DNA from 2 places in the Streptomyces sp. NPDC013317 genome. Region 1 is predicted to be linked to the other one. Evidence: riboswitches for the same ligand, from Rfam matches in the RefSeq annotation. Region 1 holds a riboswitch; the other holds the start of a gene.
What was found. Region 1 has a riboswitch for glycine ahead of gcvT (glycine cleavage system aminomethyltransferase GcvT). Riboswitches for the same ligand answer to the same signal wherever they lie in the genome.

Region 1 (3,394 bases):
CAGACCGAGGATCGTGTCGCCGGGCTGGGCCATCGCGAAGAGCGCGGCCTGGTTCGCGGACGCGCCGGAGTGCGGCTGGACGTTCGCGTACTCGGCGCCGAACAGGTCCTTGATCCGGTCGATGGCGATCTGCTCGGCCACGTCGACGTGCTCACAGCCGCCGTAGTAGCGGCGGCCCGGGTAGCCCTCGGCGTACTTGTTGGTGAGGACCGAACCCTGGGCCTCCATGACCGACAGCGGAGCGAAGTTCTCCGAGGCGATCATCTCGAGGGTGGACTGCTGGCGGTGGAGCTCGGCGTCGACCGTGGCGGCGACTTCCGGGTCCAGCTCGTGGAGAGGGGTGTTCAGCACAGACATGAATCGATCCCTAAGGGGTCTCAGTTCCCGGCGGAGAACTCGGCGTACGCGTCGGCGGTCAGCAGGTCGTCCGGCTCTCCGGTGACGCGCACCTTGAACAGCCAGCCACCCTCGAACGGAGCGGTGTTCACCAGCGACGGGTCGTCCACCACGTCCTGGTTGGCCGCCACGACCTCACCGGTGACCGGGGAGTACAGGTCGCTGACGGACTTGGTCGACTCCAGCTCGCCGCAGGTCTCGCCCGCGGTCACCGTGTCGCCGACCTCCGGGAGCTGGGCGTAGACGACGTCACCGAGCGCGTTGGCCGCGAACTCCGTGATGCCGACCGTCGCGACGCCGTCCTCGGCGGCCGACAGCCACTCGTGCTCCTTGGTGTAGCGCAGCTGCTGGGGGTTGCTCATGACCTGATTCTCCTGGATCGGACGAGTGCTGATGAACGTGGGTCTTGCGGGGTGAGACGCCGGACGAGACGGATGCGTCACTTCTGGCGCTTGTAGAAGGGCAGCGCCACGACCTCGTACGGCTCGTGGGTGCCGCGGATGTCCACACCTACACCCTGCGTGCCGGGCTCGGCGTGCGCCGCGTCCACGTACGCCATGGCGATCGGCTTACCGAGGGTGGGCGACGGGGCACCGGAGGTGACCTCGCCCACGACCTGGCCGTCCGCGACGACGGAGAAGCCGGCCCGCGGGACGCGGCGGCCCTCGGCGATCAGGCCGACCAGCTTGCGCGGCGGCGCGGTCTCGGCGCGCTCGGCGGCCTTCTCCAGCGCCTCACGGCCGACGAAGCGACCCTCGTTGGTCGTCTTCTCGAACTTCACGACCCGCCCCAGGCCCGCGTCGAACGGAGTGAGCGAGGTCGTCAGCTCGTGCCCGTACAGCGGCATGCCCGCCTCCAGGCGGAGCGTGTCACGGCAGGAGAGGCCGCACGGGATCAGGCCGACCGGGGCTCCGGCCTCGGTCAGCGCCTTCCAGACGCCCTCGGCGTGCTCCGGCTTCAGGAACAGCTCGAAGCCGTCCTCGCCGGTGTAGCCGGTGCGGGCGATCAGCGCGGGGACCCCGGCGACCGTGCCCGGGAGGCCGGCGTAGTACTTCAGACCGTCCAGGTCGGCGTCGGTGAGCGACTTCAGGATGCCGGGGGACTCCGGGCCCTGGACGGCGAGCAGGGCGTACGCGTCCCGGTCGTCGCGCACCTCGGCGTCGAAGCCGGCCGCGCGCCCGGTCAGCGCGTCGAGGACGATCTGCGCGTTGGAGGCGTTGGCGACGACCATGTACTCCGTCTCGCCGAGGCGGTACACGATCAGGTCGTCGAGGATGCCGCCGTCCTCCTGGCAGATCATCGTGTAGCGGGCGCGGCCCACGCCGACGGTGGAGATGTTGCCGACGAGGGCGAAGTCGAGGAGCTCGACGGCCTGCGGGCCGGTGACCGTGATCTCGCCCATGTGGGAGAGGTCGAAGAGGCCCGCCTTGGTGCGGACGGCGTTGTGCTCGTCACGCTCGCTGCCGTAGCGCAGCGGCATGTCCCAGCCGGCGAAGTCGGTCATGGTCGCGCCCAGGGACCGATGCAGGGCATCGAGGGCGGTCAGACGGGGGGCAGACGTGCTCATGGGTGGCTCCCGGGTCCCAAGGGCGGAAAACATGACGGGCGAGGACGTCCTCCCCATCTGTCATGGAACCTGAGAGGTTCACCGAGGGCATCTCGTCTCCGAGAGTTCGGCTTGCACCTTGGGTGGGAACGCCTGGGGCGTCCCGCTTTTCAGATCTGCCTCATCCACGCGGTACGGGGCCTGAGAGATTCAAGGGAGGGTCTTGCTCCTTCGGCGCCCGGGGCCCACCGTGGTGGTTCCGGGACTCTCCCGCGCGGATTCGAGCGGCCGGTATGCGGTTGTGTGCGCTTGGCGCGCACATCATTGCATGCGGTGTCCGATCGGCAAATCGCTTGTGCCTCATTACCCCTTCTTTACACTTTGTGGGCAGGGGTCTCCGGGACCCGACAGGGGGAGAAAAGATGACGTTCCAGCACAGCGGCGCATACGCGACGGGCACGGGCATACCGGCCCAGCGCGCCCGCGCCAGGACGCGAAGGCGCCGCTTCGCCGCGCCCCTGCTGCGGGACCTGCGCGAGCGCGGCGGCCGGGGTCCCCGGACGCTCGCCTTCGCCGCGGGCGACCTCGTGGTCGTCTCCGGGCTGCCCGGAAGCGGCAAGTCGACCCTGATGCGGCGCGCGGCCCAGGGTCTGGGCATCGACTCCCAGGACGCCCGCGAGCGCTGGGAGGCCCGGCTGCCCGGTTTCCTGCCGTACGCGGTCTACCGCCCCCTGGCCCGGATCGCCCACTACGCCGGGCTGTGGCGGGCGCTGCGCTCCGGACGGAGCGTCGTCGTCCACGACTGCGGCACCCAGTCCTGGGTGCGGAACTGGCTGGCCCGCGAGGCCCGCCGCCGCGGCCGCGCCCTGCACCTGATCCTGCTCGACGTCACCCCCGACACCGCCCGCGAGGGACAGCGCGAGCGCGGCCGCGGGGTCTCCGGGTACGCCTTCGCCCGCCACCGCCGGGCCGTCGGCCGGATGATCGGCTCCGTCGAGTCGGGCCGCCTGCCCCGCGGCTGCGCCTCGGCGACCCTGCTCGACCGGGACGCCGCGGGCGCTCTGCGCACGATCGCCTTCCGCGCCGCCCACTGAGTACTTTTGGCCACGACGACATCAGGGCGGCGTTAGGGTTCTGCCCCGAGGGCGTCGTGACCAGGGCGCGCGAGAAGGGGATACGGGAACCGTGGACGTTACGTGGCCGGGCAACGAGCTCGAAGAGGTCCTCGCGGCCTCGCTCGGCAACGCCTCCGCCGGAGGCCGGCTCGTGGAGGTGCTCGGCCGGAGCCCCGTCTGGGTGCCGCTGCCCAACGGCGGCAGCCCCGAGAGCCGGGACCTCGACCTGCCCACGCTGGAGATCGACGGACTCCCGTACGTCCCCGTCTTCAGCTCCGAGCAGCAGTTCCTCGCCTGCGTCGGCAGCCACATGTCCTTCACCGTCGCGCCCGCCCGT
Region 2 (3,394 bases), on a different contig from region 1:
GTACGGACGTTTCTCGTCGACGATCCGGAGCTGGAGCCGGGGGAGCCGTTGCCGCTGGTGGGGCCGGAGGGAGGGGCGGCGGCGGTCGCCTAGGGGGTGCGTCCGGCCTTCGGCCGGGCTTGTCGTTCCCACCCGCACCACCCGTGCAGAGGGCATGGCAGAGGTGGGGGTCTCCCTGTGGGTGGTGGCCGCGCGGTCGGCAGGAGTGGGCGGGTGGTCAGGTCTTCTCCGCGCCCGCCAGGGTATGTAGCTGGCGTGGCAGAGGGGCCCGGCTTCCCAGTGGCTGGTGCCTCGCCGTCGGCGGCGGTGGAGGGTGTGTGGCTCCCCGGGCGCTTGTCCGGCCGTGGCTCTGGGACGTCAGGCGTCCTCCTGGCCCGTTCGGGGCCTGCACGTGGCTTGGCAGAGGGGCCCGGCTTGCCAGTGGCTGGTGCCTCGCCGTCGGCGGGTGGAGGGCGTGTGGCCGGCCGCCAGCATGCCAGGGGCGGCCTCCGGTTGCGTCAGGGGCCGCAGGTGGCTGGCGGAGGGGCCGGTCTTCGCGGGAGGTACTGCGCCGGCCGTGGGGTGGTCAGGTCTCCTCCTGGCCTGCCAGGCGGCCGAAGTCGCGATCCATCGGGGGCGGGGGCGGGAGGGCCAGGCTGTAGTGGCGGTAGAGCTGGAGTTCCTGCTCGGGGGAGAGGTGGCGACCCACGCCGAAGTCCGGGGCGTCCTTGATCAGGGCGCGTTCGTACGGGATGTGGAGGCCGTCCTCGACCAGTTCGCTCGGCTCCAGCGGGACGAACGCGTCCCGGCTGAAGAGTCCCGTGCGGACCGCCGCCCACTCGGGGACTCCCGTCGCGTCGTCCAGGTACACCTCGTCCACGGTGCCGATCTTGTGTCCGTTGCGGTCGTACGCCTTGCGGCCGATCAGGCTGCGCGGATCGATGTCGGTCTGCACGGTCCCTCCAACAGGTCGCAACTGCTCTACAAGGACTACGAAAGTGCACATCTGGGATGTCGGCCACTTGAGCGACTGGTCCGGGAACGGCGCTGGTAGGCTGGCTGTGGCTGTCGACACCGTGCGGGAGAGTCCTCCGGAGAAACCTTTCGGAGGCGCCGAAGGAGCAAATCCTCCCCGGAATCTCTCAGGCACCTGTACCGCACGGGCGAGGTCACTCTGGAAAGCAGAGCGGAAGTCCGACGGCATTCGCTCTCACCGACGGTGAAAACCGGCGCGCCCCTTCGGCATGCCGGTGAAGCTCTCAGGTTGAGATGACAGAGGGGGAGGCCGTCCGGGTACCCGCGCCGTGGTGCCCCTCGCAGGTCGTGACGACCAGGAGGCCTCCGTACATGTCCGCCCACCGCATTCCGCTCTCCGAGCTCGAACAGGGCATTCCGTTCGAGCAGCGGCACATCGGGCCCGACGCCGAAGCACGGGCCAAGATGCTCGCGCAGGTCGGCTACGGCTCCCTCGACGAGCTCACGGCCGCCGCCGTGCCCGACGTGATCAAGAACGCCGAGGCGCTCGGTCTGCCCGCCGCCCGCACCGAGGCCGAGGTCCTCGCGGAGCTGCGTGAGCTCGCCGACCGCAACCAGGTCCTCGCCCCGATGATCGGCCTGGGCTACTACGGCACCTTCACCCCGCCGGTGATCCTCCGCAACGTCATGGAGAACCCGGCCTGGTACACGGCGTACACGCCCTACCAGCCGGAGATCTCGCAGGGCCGCCTGGAGGCGCTCCTCAACTTCCAGACGATGGTCGCCGACCTCACCGGTCTGCCCACCTCCGGCGCCTCCCTCCTCGACGAGAGCACCGCGGCCGCCGAGGCCATGGCGCTCTCCCGCCGTGTCGGCAAGGTCAAGAACGGCGTCTTCCTCATCGACGCCGACACCCTGCCGCAGACCATCGCGGTCATCGAGACGCGCGCCGAGCCGACCGGTGTCGAGGTCGTCGTCGCCGACCTGTCCGAGGGCATCCCCGCCGAGGTCGCCGAGCGCGGCGTCTTCGGCGTGCTCCTCCAGTACCCCGGCGCCTCCGGTGCCGTGCGCGACATCAAGCCGCTCATCGACGCGGCCCACGAGCTCGGCGCGATCGTCACCGTCGCCGCCGACCTGCTCGCGCTGACGCTGCTCACCTCGCCCGGCGCGCTCGGCGCGGACATCGCCGTCGGCACCACGCAGCGCTTCGGCGTACCGATGGGCTTCGGCGGCCCGCACGCCGGCTACATGGCCGTCCAGGACAAGCACGCCCGCTCGCTGCCCGGCCGCCTCGTCGGCGTCTCCGTCGACGCCGACGGCAACAGGGCCTACCGACTGGCGCTGCAGACCCGCGAGCAGCACATCCGCCGTGAGAAGGCCACCAGCAACATCTGCACCGCGCAGGTGCTGCTCGCCGTCATGGCCGGCATGTACGCCGTCTACCACGGCCCCGACGGCCTCAAGGGCATCGCGCAGCGCACCCACCGGTACGCGGCCATCCTCGCCGCGGGCCTGAAGGCCGGCGGCGTCGACGTCGTCCACGGAAGCTTCTTCGACACCGTCACCGTCCGGGTGCCCGGCAAGGCCGCCGAGGCCGTCGCCGCCGCCCGTGAGGCCGGCGTCAACCTGTACCTCGTCGACGCCGACCACGTCTCGGTCTCCTGCGACGAGACCACCGGCCGCGCCCAGCTCGACGCCGTGTGGAGCGCCTTCGGCGTCGCCGCCGACATCGAGGCCCTGGACGCCGCCACGGAGGACGCGCTGCCCGCCGGGGTGCTCCGCTCCGACGCGTACCTCACCCACCCGGTCTTCCACGCGCACCGCTCCGAGACGTCGATGCTGCGCTACCTGCGCAAGCTCGCCGACCGTGACTACGCGCTCGACCGCGGCATGATCCCGCTCGGCTCCTGCACCATGAAGCTGAACGCGACCACCGAGATGGAGCCCGTGACCTGGCCGGAGTTCGGCCAGATCCACCCCTTCGCCCCGGTCGAGCAGGCGCAGGGCTACCTCACGCTCATCACCGAGCTCGAGGAGCGTCTCGCCGAGGTCACCGGCTACGACAAGGTGTCGATCCAGCCCAACGCCGGTTCTCAGGGCGAGCTGGCCGGTCTGCTGGCCGTCCGCGCCTACCACCGCGCCAACGGCGACGAGCAGCGCACCGTCTGCCTCATCCCGTCCTCCGCGCACGGCACCAACGCCGCTTCCGCGGTCATGGCCGGCATGAAGGTCGTCGTCGTCAAGACCGCCGACGACGGCGAGGTCGACGTCGCGGACCTGCGCGCCAAGATCGAGCAGTACCGCGACGAGCTGTCCGTGCTGATGATCACCTACCCGTCCACGCACGGTGTGTTCGAGGAGCACGTCGCCGACATCTGCGCCGAGGTCCACGACGCGGGCGGCCAGGTCTACGTCGACGGCGCCAACCTCAACGCGCTGG

Region 2: linked by a shared signal. The riboswitch ahead of gcvP (aminomethyl-transferring glycine dehydrogenase) and the one ahead of gcvT (glycine cleavage system aminomethyltransferase GcvT) in region 1 are both predicted to bind glycine.

The regions. Positions count from the first base shown of each region.
Region 1 covers NZ_JBVHDX010000002.1:257,999-261,392, reverse strand. The annotation lists gene glyA (serine hydroxymethyltransferase) at 1-357, opposite strand, end outside; gene gcvH (glycine cleavage system protein GcvH) at 378-758, opposite strand; gene gcvT (glycine cleavage system aminomethyltransferase GcvT) at 836-1,963, opposite strand; glycine riboswitch at 2,123-2,225, opposite strand; gene ACZ3IJ_RS05915 (AAA family ATPase) at 2,365-3,036, shown strand; gene ACZ3IJ_RS05910 (enhanced serine sensitivity protein SseB) at 3,128-3,394, shown strand, end outside.
Region 2 covers NZ_JBVHDX010000011.1:265,265-268,658, reverse strand. The annotation lists gene ACZ3IJ_RS27200 (DNA polymerase IV) at 1-93, shown strand, start outside; gene ACZ3IJ_RS27195 (PRC-barrel domain-containing protein) at 566-934, opposite strand; glycine riboswitch at 1,049-1,147, shown strand; glycine riboswitch at 1,148-1,265, shown strand; gene gcvP (aminomethyl-transferring glycine dehydrogenase) at 1,327-3,394, shown strand, end outside.